DNA from 2 places in the Pseudoxanthobacter sp. genome. Region 1 is predicted to be linked to the other one. Evidence: predicted binding sites of a transcription regulator. Region 1 holds the regulator's gene; the other holds the start of a gene.
What was found. Region 1 encodes PhoB, which activates phosphate uptake and scavenging genes when phosphate is short. Its sites were predicted from a motif close to TGTCATNNANCTGTCAT; they were not measured.
Positions count from the first base shown of each region.

Region 1 (3,711 bases):
ATCGGCTTTCTGGTCGCCGTCACCCTGCACGGCGACCTCGCCTCCGGGCCGGCGCTGGCGGGCATCGGCCTCATCGGCCTCGTGGGCTTCTTTGCCGCACTCGGGCTTGGCGCACGGGTGCGGCGGCGCGTGCTGCGCAAGCCCGTCCGCGAGGTGCGTCCGGTGTGGCCCGACGGCGGCATGCGCCTTGTGGTGGAGGCCATTCCCGAGCCCTGCTATCTGGCCGACGCACGCGGACGGGTGCGTTGCTCCAATGCCGCCGCCTCGGCAACCTTCGGCGCCATCCAGCCCGGCGATCCGTTCTCGTTCCGCCTGCGCGCACCGGTGGTGCTGGAGGCCATCGACCGGGTGGCGGCCGGCGAGCCGGCAACGCGCATCGGCTGGTCGGAGCGGGTGCCGACCGACCGCTGGTTCGAGGCCTACATCGCCCCCATCGCCCTGCCCGGCCGGGAGCGGCGCACGGGCCGGCCGGATTTCCTGCTCATCATCGTCCGCGACCTCTCCGAGCAGCGGCGGCTGGAGACGCTGAGGGCCGATTTCGTTGCCAACGCCAGCCACGAACTGCGCACCCCGCTGGCCTCGCTGACCGGCTTCATCGAAACGCTGCAGGGCCCGGCGCGGCGCGACGAGGCCGCGCGCGAGCGCTTCCTCGCCATCATGGCCGAGCAGGCCCGCCGCATGGGCCGGCTGATCGACGACCTGCTGCACCTGTCGCGCATCGAGATGCGCGCCCACATCCGCCCCTCCGAGACGGTGGATCTGGCCTCGGTCGTCGCCACCGTGCTCGACGGGCTGGAGCCGCTGGCCGCCGAACTGGAAGTGAGCATCGCCCGCGACCTGCCGGCTTCCGGTCCGCTGGTGCGCGGCGACCGCGACGAACTCGTTCAGGTGGTGGAAAACCTGGCCGAGAATGCGCTGAAATACGGCGCCAGCGGCCGGCGGGTGGAGGTCTCCTGCCGGCTCGACGACAGCAGCGCCAAGCCCGTGGCAGTGCTGGCGGTGCGCGATTTCGGCCCCGGCATCGCCCCGGAGCATCAGCCGCGCCTGACCGAGCGCTTCTATCGCGTCGATGTCGCCACCTCGCGTGCCCAGCGCGGCACCGGGCTGGGGCTGTCGATCGTCAAGCACATCCTCGCCCGCCACGGCGGCCGCCTCGCGGTGGAGAGCCAGCCGGGCAAGGGGGCGACCTTCCTCGTGCGGCTCGATTGCCTGCCGGGACAGGCGCCGGCGCCGCTGCCGCTGCCGGACGCCGGGGAGATGAATGAAATCAAAGCTCTGGACGTTCATAAAACGACCATGGGAGAGTCATAAAAGAAGGCGGCGCAGGCAGCGGAAGCGGCACGCGGCCCCTTCGCTGCGGTCTGAAGGATCGGCCCTGCAAAGCCCCGCCCGACAGGGGTCTGCCTCACATCAGGGGGTCTGCCGCACTCAGGCCGGGGCCTGTCTGCAACGACCGACGAATCGAAAGAGAGCGATATCGCGATGCCCGAACACACCGTGGTGGCCTATGACGACGAGCTGAAGCAGCTGGCCGGCTGGATCGCCGAAATGGGCGGACAGGCCGAGCAGCTGCTGGCCGACGCCGTCACCGCGCTTTCGCGCATCGACACGACGCTTGCCCAGCGCGTGATTCAGGAAGACCAGCGCCTCGATCTGACCCAGCGCCGGGTTGAGGAACTGGCCGTTTCCATCATCGCCCGCCGCCAGCCGATGGCGCGCGACCTGCGCGAGGTGGTGGCGGCGCTGCGCGTTTCCAACGATCTGGAGCGCGTCGGCGATCTGGCCAAGAACATCGCCAAGCGCGTGGTGGCGATGAACGGGCAATACCAGTCGAAGCGTCTCGTTCTCGGTGTCGAACACATCTCCGAGATTGCGCTTGAGCAGATCAAGGCCGTCATCGACAGCTACACCAGCCGCGATATCGAAGAGGCCACCGCGGTTCGCAACCGCGATGACGAGATCGATGCGATGTATACATCGCTGTTCCGCGAGCTTCTGACCTATATGATGGAAGACCCGCGCAACATCACGTTCTGCACGCATCTGCTGTTCTGCGCCAAGAACATCGAGCGCATCGGCGACCATGCCACCAACATTGCCGAGAACGTGCACTATCTGGTGACCGGCGAGCAGCCCTCGCTGGAGCGCCCGAAGCAGGACGACACCGCGCTCACCACCATCGAGTTCGGCAAGTCGTAAGCGCGGCCGGCTGCGCCGCTCCGGCGCGGCGGGACAGGACTGCGGACCCCGCACCCCGGCCGGAACGGCCCGGGCTGCCCGGCCCGAACGGACTTTCAGGAAGGTCTGCGGGTGCCGGCCGGGCCGGATGCCGCCGGCGGGCCGCCGCACCTTTGCCACACCCGACTTTGCCACACCCGACCGGGGATGCCAGCCGATGCCATCGGTGATGATCGTCGAGGACGAGGAAACCCTCAGCCTGCTCCTGCGCTACAATCTGGAAGCGGAAGGCTTCAGCGTGGAGAACTGCGGCCGGGGCGACGAAGCGGAACTGCTGCTGCGGGAAAACCAGCCCGACCTGTTGCTGCTGGACTGGATGCTGCCGGGCCTTTCCGGCATCGAACTGTGCCGCCGCCTGCGGGCGCGCGAGGAGACCGCCCGGCTGCCGATCATCATGCTGACAGCGCGCGGCGAGGAGGCGGAGCGCATCCGCGGGCTCGCCACCGGGGCCGACGATTATGTGGTGAAGCCGTTCTCGGTGCCGGAGCTGATGGCCCGCGTGCGCGCCATCCTGCGCCGCGCCAAGCCGGAGGTGGTCGCCACCCAGCTTAAGGCCGGCGATCTGGAACTGGATCGCGAAACCCACCGGGTGCGCCGCGCGGGCCGCGAAATCCACCTCGGGCCGACGGAATTCCGCCTGCTGGAATTCCTCATGACCTCGCCCGGCCGGGTGTTTGCCCGCGAACAGCTGCTCGACGGCGTGTGGGGCCACGATGTCTATGTGGACGAGCGCACCGTCGACGTGCACATCGGCCGGCTGCGCAAGTCGCTGAACCGCGGCAAGGCCAAAGACCCGATCCGCACCGTGCGCGGCGCGGGCTATGCCTTCGACGACCAGTTCAGCACCGCACGGTGAGCGGTCCGGCGCGCCGGCCGGGCCGCTGCGGCAGGGCAGCGCCTCAGCTGCCCGCGCGGCGCAGCTTGGCATAGCGCGCCACAAGGCGGTCGCGCTTCAGCCGCGACAGCCGTTCCGTCCAGAAACGGCCGTCGAGCTGGTCGATTTCGTGCTGCAGGCACACCGCCATGAGCCCGGCGTGGCTCTCGCTGTGCACGCCGCCGGCCGCATCCTGATAGCGCACCGTGACGCGGGCCGGCCGCTCCACCGTTTCCACCACGCCCGGCATCGAAACGCTGCCTTCCGTGGCCCGCGCCAGATCGACGCTGGCCTCGGTGATGACCGGATTGATGAACACGCGCCGCGGTTCGGCCGGTGAAAGCCGGATCACCACCACCCGCTGCGGGACGCCGATGTGCGGCGCGGTGATGCCGATCCCCGGCGCCGCGGCCATGGTGTCGGCGAGGTCTTCCACCAGCGCCGCCAGATCGTCGCCGAACGCGGTCACGGCCGCGGCCGGGACCTTCAGGCGCGGATCGGGAAAGCGGACGATGTCCCGCACGGTCATGGCTGTTCCTCGGGTCTTGCCCGGCTGTTGCCGGGAACGGCTTGCAGGCCGGCTTGCACGGTCTGGCTTG
Region 1 is NZ_DAISHT010000138.1:2,330-6,040, forward strand. Features, by position in the region: gene V7067_RS12470 (ATP-binding protein) at 1-1,311, shown strand, start outside; gene phoU (phosphate signaling complex protein PhoU) at 1,483-2,199, shown strand; gene phoB (phosphate regulon transcriptional regulator PhoB) at 2,396-3,094, shown strand; gene V7067_RS12485 (peptide deformylase) at 3,138-3,641, opposite strand.

Region 2 (9,880 bases), on a different contig from region 1:
GCAGGCGAAACAGCAGGACTTCCAGATGCGGTTCGTGCGCCTCGCCGCTGTCGCCCTTCAGCGCGCTCAGCAGATCGCTCCGGTTCACCGGGCGGCGCGGGATGGTCATGAGGCCGGCAAGCAGGCTGCATTCCGCTGCGTTGACGGGCACCGGCGTGCCGTCCGGCGCGGTCAGGGTGCGGCCGGCGCTGTCCAGCCGCCAGTGGCGGGCGCTCTCGGGCGGCGGGGCAAGGCGGGCATGCAGATTGCGGATGACCAGTTCCAGCTCAGTCAGTTCCACCGGCTTCAGCAGATAATGGTCAGCCCCCCGCGATAAGCCCTCCAGCCGGTCCTGCAACGCAGAGCGGCCTGTGAGCATGATGACGCCGGCCTGCCCGCGCAGCTGCAGCCGCTCGACGGCCGCGAACCCGCTCTCGCCCGGCAGGTTGATATCGAGCACGACGATATCGGCCGGTGCATCGCGCAGCGCCTGTTCCAGCCCGGCGATATCGCCGGCCGCACGCACGCTCATGCCCGCCATTTCGAGAAAGACGGCAAGGCTTTCGCAGAAATCGGCATCGTCCTCCACGACGACGACGCGCACCGGTTCCGCCGCCTCGGGAGCCGTGTTCTCCATCGTGTCCGTCACGTTGCGAACTCCTTGTCATGCCGCTTTCTCATGCCGCAGGCGCCTGCAGCGGCAGCACGAGGCAGAAGGTGCTGCCGGCGGACGGCGTGCTCTCCACACCGATGCTGCCGCCGTGGCGCTCGGCGATCCGCCGCACGATGAAAAGCCCCAGCCCCGCCCCGGGCAGGCGGGCGTGGGCTTCGCTGCGATAATAGCGCTCGAACACCGCCTCGCGGTCGCCGGCATCCAGCCCGGGCCCGTCGTCGCCGACACGGATGGTCGTCTGGCCGTTGTCCTGCGCGGCGGCAATCCGCACGCTGCCGCGGGTGTATTTCAGCGCGTTGCCGATCAGGTTGCCGACCGCAATGCGCAGCAGCATCGCGTCGGCCTCGACGATCAGCGACGGCGGGGCATCGAGGGTGACGAGGCGCCCGTCGCCGGCCCGCACATCGCGCGCCAGATCGGCCAGCAGGGCCGTGAGATCGAAGCGGCGGGGCTTCAGTTGCAGGGTGGCGCGGTCGAGCCATTCGTCGGTGAGAAAGGTGTCGATCAGGCCGCCGAGCCGGCTGGCGGCGCGGCCGATCTTGTCGAGCTCCTGCCGCTCGCGGGGGGCGGCGGGCGCGCCGGCGCGGATGACGTGGACCGCGGCGCCGATGGCGGCGAGCGGGGTGCGGAATTCGTGGCTGACCATGGCCAGCAGGTTGCGCTGTTCGCGCAGGGCCCGCCGCAGGGCAGTCTCGGCCACACCGCGCGCCTCGTTCTCTTCCTGCAGGGCGCGGGTGCGGTCGGCAACCGCGCGTTCGAGCGTCCGCTCGTTGCTGCGCGAGGCCGCCAGAAGGGCGGCTTCCAGCGCAAGGCGGGCGTCCTGCGTGCTGCGGACGGCGGTCAGCATGCCGGCGAACAGAATCGCCACCTGCACCACGAGCAGAACGGGAGAAATCCAGATGCTGAACACATTGAGCGGCACCAGACCGAACAGCAGCCCGGCATAGATGTTGAGCATCGCGCCGTAGACCAGAAAGCCGGCGAGGTACCAGCGGCCGGCCGGCTCTCCCGCGCGCAGGCTGCGGAAGGCCGCGATCACCGCCAGAACGGAAAAGGCCATCATGACGGCGATCAGGCCCGGCAGCAGCGTGGCGTGCAGGTCCAGCGGCGAGGTCAGCACGCCGAACAGCGTGAAGCCCAGAAGACCCAGCATCGCCCGCCGGCTCCACGGCATCGCCCGGAAGCCGCCGAACATCGTCAGCGCCGTCAGGATCATGGCGGCGCAGGTCAGGTTGAGCAGCAGCGAATGCAGGGCATAGACCGCGCCCGTGGAAAGGCCGTCCAGCGCCGGAAGCGCAAGGCCGGTGACCAGCAGCTGCAGGGCCGTCATCAGCGCGGTGCCGGCCCCCAGCATCGTCAGCGTGCGCGCCCGCAGCCACACGCCGCAGGCTATGGCCGCGGCCGCCAGCAGCGCCGCCGACCCCAGAATGAGCGACAGCCCGGTGGCCAGCGCCGTCAGCCGGCCGGTGAGGGCCGGCAGGCGCTGCACATCCAGCAGCGCCCGGATGGTACGGGTGCCGGCAAGCCGCACATAGACCGTGCGGCTCTCGCCCGCCGGCATCTCCATGCGAAAGACGAACAGCGGGACCGGCAGGTCGCGCGCCGCCATCGGCACCGCAAGGCCGGAGCGGCGCCACGCCATGGCAACCCCGCCGCCGGCGGCGGGCTCGGGCACGAAGGCATCCACCTCTGCCGTCAGCGGGTGGGCGTCGACCGACAGCCACCACACGCCGTCTCCGCCGGGGCCGGCCGCCAGATCGAAGCGCAGCCACCATGCCCCGTCGTTGTCGATGCCGGGATCGAAGCCGCCGGCCACCGGCCTGAAGGCGCCATCGCGATCCGCCGCCCCGACGGCGGCGCGATCCATCCGCCCGGTCGGGTCGTGGAAGGCGGCGACATGCCCCTGAAGCGCATAAGAGGCCTGCCGCCCTTCGAGCACCAGCGGGGCCGGTGCTGCGGCGTATGCGCCCCCGGAGGCCGGCGCCAGCCACAGGGCAGACCAGAGGGCCAGCCACACGCCGGGGCGCGCCAGCGGCATCGCAAGGCGGACGATGCCGCGAACCAGTGCCTGCCGGATGCCGTTCACGCGCCGCTCAGCCCCTCGTCCTTCAGCCGTGCTCCGGCAGCCGCGGGCACGGACTGCCACCGGCCGGCGGCAGGGTCATTACGCCCTGCGCCGCTGCCGTCCGCAGTCCGGCCGGTCATAAAGCGTTCTCCTGCGGTCCGCCCCGTCAGGTCCGCCAAAGTCTATAACAGCATCCGCCGGCCGGCCATGGCTCACGATGGCCCGACTGTTCAATCCCGTGCGCGCGACAGCCGGTCCGGGTCTGCTGCGCAGCCGGGATCATTCAGGCCGATGCGGGCCCGGCCGGTGCACGGCACTGTCTCCGGCCGGGCGCAGAACGCAGAATGCCATCGTCGCCGTAAAAAGCCGGGCTGCACGACTATTCGGTGTCGTATTATTGGCTGTCGGAAGCAGTCATACGCCCGTCACGCCTGCGACTGTAATAACGGAGTCTCATCGGGCAACCGGTGATGAGGACGATTCAGATCGGAATGGCGGTGTCTCATATGACAAAAACGCAAAGCGGCGCTGTTGCCGGCGTTCATAATGCCGCAGGGCCACGCCGGTCTCCTGTCGACAGGAAGAACAGTGCCGGCGAGAAGTTCGTGTTCTTTGCCGTTCTTCTGGCAGGGCTGGCCTTCACCGGATATTCCATCTGGCACGATATCAGCGCATCCGGTACCAGCACGCTGGCGATCATTCCGTTCATCCTGCTGGTGGTTGCGCTGCTGATTGCGCTGGGCTTTGAATTCGTGAACGGCTTTCACGACACGGCCAACGCGGTTGCCACCGTCATCTATACCAATTCGCTGCCGGCCCAGTTCGCGGTGATCTGGTCGGGCACGTGGAACTTTCTCGGCGTGCTGGCCTCCTCCGGCGCGGTGGCATTCGGCATCGTGTCGCTGCTGCCGGTGGAACTGATCCTGAACGTCGGGTCCGGCTCGGGGCTGGCCATGGTGTTCGCGCTGCTGATCGCGGCGATCCTGTGGAACCTCGGCACCTGGTATCTGGGCCTTCCGGCCTCGTCCTCCCACACCCTCATCGGCTCCATCATCGGCGTCGGCCTCGCCAATCAGGTGCTTCAGGGCTTCGACGGCACGTCCGGCGTGGACTGGGGGCAGGCGGCCAATGTGGGCTACTCGCTGCTGTTCTCGCCCGTCATCGGCTTCTTCGCCGCCGGCCTGCTGCTGCTCAGCCTCAGGGTTCTGGTGCGCAACCCGGCGCTCTATCGCGAGCCGCAGGGCCACAAGCCGCCGCCCTGGTGGATTCGCGGCCTGCTGGTGCTGACCTGCACCGGCGTTTCGTTCGCCCACGGCTCCAACGACGGGCAGAAGGGCATGGGGCTCATCATGCTCATCCTCATCGGCATCGTGCCCACCGCCTATGCGCTGAACCGGGCGGTGAACGTGGACGAGGTGGCGCAGTTCCGCTCTGTCGCCCGGGCCACCGAGACGGCGCTGCTGCAGGCCGCCGGCGCGACGCCGGCGCCGGCCGATCCGCGCCACGCGCTGACGACCTTCGTGCGCACCCGCACCGCGACGCCGGAGGTGATGCCGGCGCTGGCGCAGGTCACGCGCGAGATCTCCGACATGGTGGGCAATCACGAAACGCTGGCGCAGGTGCCCGCGGCTTCGGTCTCCAACATGCGCAACGATATGTATCTCGCCTCCGAGACCATCCGCGTGATGCTGAAGACCGGCCAGCCGCCGGCCGATGCGGTGCTGAAGGAGGACCTGACCGCCTTCCGGCAGCAGCTCGATACCGCGACCAAGTTCATTCCGCTGTGGGTGAAGGTGGCGGTGGCCATCGCGCTCGGTCTCGGCACCATGGTGGGCTGGAAGCGCATCGTGGTGACCGTTGGCGAGAAGATCGGCAAGACGCATCTGACTTATGCGCAGGGCGGCGCGGCGGAACTGGTGGCGATGGCCACCATCGGAGCGGCCGACATGTATGGCCTGCCGGTTTCCACCACCCATGTGCTGTCGTCGGGCGTGGCCGGCACCATGGCGGCCAACCGCTCCGGGCTGCAGATGTCGACCGTGCGCAACCTGCTGATGGCGTGGGTGCTGACGCTGCCGGCCGCCATTGCGCTCTCCGCCGGGCTCTATGTGCTGCTGCGGCAGATCATGTGAGCGCGGCCGGCGATGCGGGGCCGCGCCCCGCTGCCGGGGCCGGGAAAGGACGGGACGGGGCGGAACCGCGGCCGGCGGTTTCGCCCCGCCTGCATCGGGCCCGTGGCCTGTCTGCTGAAGCCGCCTGTCCGCTGAAGCCGGTTATCCGCTGAAGCCCCCGTTCCGCAGGAAAGCCTCTTCCGCAGCCGTGGAGGTGCGCCCCAGAATGACATTGCGATGGGGAAAACGGCCGAAGCGGCGGATGATGTCGCGGTGGCCTTCGGCATGGCCCAGCCAGGGTTCGCCCAGCCGCCGGTTCAGGGCGAGCGACAGGTCCTGATCGGCCGGGTCTTCGGAGTGGGCGAAGGGCAGGGCGAAGAACAGGCGCAGGCCGGTTTCGGTTGCCGCCATGTGGCCCAGCGCCTCGGCCCGGCGCGCATAGAGGCGGCACAGGCTGTCGGTCGCATACATGTGGCCGGTGTCGCGGAAGGCATTGCGGGGAAACTGATCGAGCAGGATCATCAGGGCCAGCGCGCCTTCCGGCGTTTCGCTCCAGCCGGCGCAGGCGCGGCGGGCGGCGGCAAGGTGCAGGTCGAGGAACGCGTCGCGAAAGCGCGCATCGAAGGCGGGGTCCTTTGAAAACCACGCATCGGCCTCGCCGGCCTCGCGCCAGAAGGCAACGACACGGCGGGCTTCGGCCGGGGCGGGCGGGGCGGCGGAGCGGGTCAAAGGGCGTCTCCCTGTGCGGTGCTGCCATCTGTGCGGTGCGGCGGGCGTCTGCCGCCGGCGCGCCACGGCACAATAGCCGGGCCGGCGGCTGTCGCCACAGCCGACCGCAGGGCCGGTGCGTTTCCCCCCGGCCTCTGCGGTCTGCGTGGCGGGCCGCCGGCGGCCTTTCCGCCTTGTCGGCCCGGTCAGTCGAAAGCGTCGATGCGCACGCGGCCCTCGCCGGTCCAGCGGTCGAGCGTGGTCTGTGCGGCGCTTTCCGTCAGGGCGCCGAAGCGCACCAGAACGTCGGCGAGAGCAGCCTGCACGCTGTCGACGAACGCGCGCCGGCCGCAGATATAGAGAACGGCGTTCCGGTGCAGCATCCAGTGCGCGAGGTCGGCCCCGGCGGCGCGCAGCCGGTCGCCGACATGGGCGGCATCGTCGGCATCGCGCGAGAAGGCGGTGTCGAGCCGCGTCAGCGTTCCGTCGGCAAGGGCGGCGCGGATCGCATCCCGCCACAGGAAATCGCCGTCGCGATGGCGGTTGCCGAACACCAGCCAGACCGGCCCGGCCGGCCGCGCCGCCCGCCGCTCTTCCAGAAAACCGGGGAACGGCGCGATGCCCGAACCGGCGCCGATCAGGATGACCGGCCGGTTCGGATCGTCCGGCGGGTTGAAGCCGGGGTGCGGCGCGATTGTCGCCTCAACCCGGCCGCCGGGCGGCAGCGTGCGGGTGAGGGCGCCGGAGACCTGCCCGGAAACGGTGTTTCCGGCCGCGTCGGTGCGGGTGTGCAGCCGCACGGTCAGTACGAGGCGCTGCGGGGCGCCGCTGTCGGTGCTGCCGATGGAATAGCTGCGCGGCGCGCCCCCGCCCGGCGGCGTGATGCGCACCAGATCGCCGGGACGGAAGGCGAGGCGGGTTTCGCTTTCCAGCACCACCGCCCACGTTTCCTGCGTGCCGGGGCAGGCCGGATCGTCCAGCCGCCAGCGGTCGGCCAGCCGCAGCGCAACCGGCGGGCCGGACAGCGCCGGTGCCGCGCCGGCATCGCCGGCAAGGCCCGGATCGCGGCCGAGCTGTGTCATCCACTGCCGCCAGATGCCCTCCGGGTCGCCATCGGCGCAGAGCATCGGGGTTGCTTCGCGGGCGCCCGCCGCCAGCAGCGCGGTCCGCAGGGTGTGGCCGCCGCCGCAGAAGTGCTGATAGCTGCGGTCGCCGAGCGCGAGCACCGCCAGATGCACGCCGGCAAGCGGCGTCCCGCCGCCGGCGGTTCCGGCTGCAAGCGCTTTCAGAAAGCCGCGCGCGCCATCCGGCACATCGCCCTCGCCGGTGGTGGCGGCAATCAGAACCACGCGCGGGAAGCCGGCAAGGCCGGCGGGCGTGAGGCGGCCGAGCGGGGCCACGGCCACCGTGTGGCCGCCGGCCTCAAGTGCGGCGGCGGTGGCGGCGGCAAGGCGCGCCGCGGTGCCGGTCTGGCTGGCGTGAACGACGAGCACGCTGCCGCCCGCCGCCTTCGGCCCGGCCGCCCGGTCGCGCCGCCAGCGCCGGAACCATGAGAGAAAGCCGGTGGCCGTCAGGCCCAGAAGGGCCAGCGACGCGGCGAAATTGAGCAGGCCGGACCACGCCCCGGCCCATGTGCCCTCATGGATCTGCTTGGCAAGGCCGGGGCCGCCTTCGAGCCTTGTCACGCTTTTGTCGGTCACCACGGCGGCGGTCGCGGCCGGGCCGGCGATCTGCACCAGCACGGTGCCGCCGCGAAACCGGCGCGCCGATACGAGGTGGGCGAGGTCGAGGCTGTCGCCGGCGGTGCCGAGCGCGGCGGCGATGCTGACCGGGCTTTCGGCCCGCGGCAGCGGCACGCGGACGCCGGCGCCGATGCCGGTGATCATCAGACCCGCCGTCAGCGGCGGCATCAGCACCAGCGGCAGCAGGCACCAGCCGATGATCATATGCCAGCCGAGCAGGGTGTTGCGGAAGCGAATCCAGGTCAGCAGCGGCCCGAACACCACGATGGCGAGCATGGCGAAGGCGGCCGCCTCCACCAGCGGCGCGAGCCCCAGCAGCAGCGACTTGTGAAGCGTCTCGGCGGTGCGGAACACATCGACCGGGCTGGAGGGCGCGGAAAGCCGGTTGCCGGTCGCAATCTGCCACCGGCCGGCGAGAGCGCGGTCGCCGGCGGCCACGTCCACGGCCTGTCCGCCCTCGGCCAGCGTGATGGCATCCACGCGCCCGGCGGCCTCCAGCCTTGCGGTCAGGGCGGCGAGAGCGGCCGGGTCGGCCGTGCCGGCGGCGGCGATGCGGGCCGCGCTGTCGGCCACCACCGGGCGGAAGGACAGCACCGCGCCGGAAAGGATGATCACCAGAAAGACCGGCGTCAGAATGAGGCCGAGCCAGCGGTGAAGCCAGATCAGGGCCGGACGGATGCGCAAACGCGACATGATGGACTCCGCATGGGCGCGCCCGCGGCAGGGCCGGGGCGTCGCGGGCCTTCTGTGCCCGTCCGCTGTCGCGGAACTTTGTCGCCCGCGGGCGGATCGGTAAGCGACTTTGCCGGGGCGCGGACCGTGACACATTTGGATACAATTTTGCAGTGGCCGGCCCGCCCCGGCCGCGCGCAAGGAGGGGCGGGCCGGAGACCGACGCCGCACCGGGACCGCCGATGGAACGCACGCCTCATATTCTCGTCGTCGACGACCACCGCGAGATTCGCGAACTGCTGGCGCGCTACCTCGCCCGCAACGGCCTGCGCGTCAGCGTGGCATCCGGCGGCGCGGAGATGCGCCAGCAGATGCGCACCGCCGCCATCGACCTCGTGGTGCTCGACATCATGATGCCGGGCGAGGACGGGCTGACGCTGTGCCGCCAGCTGCGGCAGGCCGGCAATGTGCCGATCGTGCTGCTGACGGCCGTTGCCGAGGAGACCGACCGCATCATCGGGCTGGAACTCGGCGCCGACGATTATGTGACCAAGCCGTTCAACCCGCGCGAGCTTCTGGCCCGCATCCGCGCCATTCTGCGCCGCGCGCAGGGCGGCGGCAGCGCGCCGCCGGCGGCAGAGGCCGGCCGCATCTGCTATCGCTTCGACCGCTTCGTGCTGGATGCCGGCCGCCGGGTGCTGAGCGATGCGCAGGGTACGGCGGTCATGCTCGGCACCGCCGAGTTTCGTCTGCTGCTGGCTTTCGTCACCCGGCCCGCGGTGGTGATGACGCGCGATCAGCTGCTCGACATCACCGCCGGCCGTGCCGCGCAGGTGTTCGATCGCAGCATCGACAATCTCGTCAGCCGCCTGCGCCGCCGCATCGAAGCCGATCCGCAGCACCCCGCCCTGATCCGCACCATCTGGGGCGAGGGCTATATGTTCGCCGGACCGGTGGAGGTTGTGCCGGCGGAGGGGCTGCCATGAGGCCGCCGGGCGTCCGCCGCCGCCTGCGGCTGTGGCCGCGCAGTCTCGCCGGACGTCTGGTGCTGCTGCTGGTGGCCACGCTGGCACTGGCGCAGGCGCTGATGCTGGCGCTGGTGCGCTCGGAACAGGATATGGTCGTGGAAGGGCTGGTGCGCGGACAGGCGCTCACGCAGGCGGTGACGCTGGCGCGCCTGCTCGATACCTATCCGGCGGCCGACAGCGAGCGGCTGGCCGCGGCCTTCCGCACCCGGGAGATCTGCGCGTGGGTGGCGGACACGCCGCCGCCGGCCCGCACCATGACGGCGGCCGAGACAGGGCTGGCCGATATTCTGCGGCGCATGCTGCACGGCGTGCGCGCCGGCGCGCCGGCGGTCGCCATTGCCCCGCCCGGCAGCCTCGGCCGCGGCAGCTGCAGCGATGCCGACGCGACATGGCTGCCGCGCCAGCCGGACGACAGGCCGGAGGGCCGCCTGTCCGGGTTCGGCCGGCGCCGCCTTGCCGCGGCCGACATCGTGGTGCCGCTTTCCGGCGGCCGCACGCTGACGCTGCGCACGGCGGTGGCCTTTCCGCCGGGTTGGAACCGGCTGATATTTCTCTCGTTCCTCGTCTCGTCGCTGGCCGTGGCGCTGGTCACCGTCATCGGCGTCCGGGTGCAGACCCGCGCGCTGCGTGCGCTGGCGGACGCCTCGGAGCGGTTCGGACGCGGCGAGAGCGTGGCGCCGCTGCCGGTTGCCGGGCCTGCGGAGGTGGCCGCCGTCACCCGCGCCTTCAACACCATGCAGAACCGCCTCAGCCAGTTCATCGGCGACCGGCTGAAGCTGCTGGCCGGCATCGGTCACGATCTGAGAACGCCGCTGACCACGCTGCGCCTCAAGGCGGAGTTCATCGACGACCCGGCGGTGCGCGACGATATCGTGGCAACCATCGGGGAGATGACGGCGATC
Region 2 is NZ_DAISHT010000036.1:13,887-23,766, forward strand. Features, by position in the region: gene V7067_RS05845 (response regulator transcription factor) at 1-628, opposite strand, end outside; gene V7067_RS05850 (sensor histidine kinase) at 657-2,738, opposite strand; gene V7067_RS05855 (inorganic phosphate transporter) at 3,323-4,849, shown strand; gene V7067_RS05860 (DUF924 family protein) at 4,991-5,557, opposite strand; gene V7067_RS05865 (PepSY domain-containing protein) at 5,743-7,971, opposite strand; gene V7067_RS05870 (response regulator) at 8,193-8,936, shown strand; gene V7067_RS05875 (ATP-binding protein) at 8,933-9,880, shown strand, end outside.
Region 2: a site for PhoB is predicted at 3,130-3,146, ahead of V7067_RS05855 (inorganic phosphate transporter). Genes of this name have one in related genera too.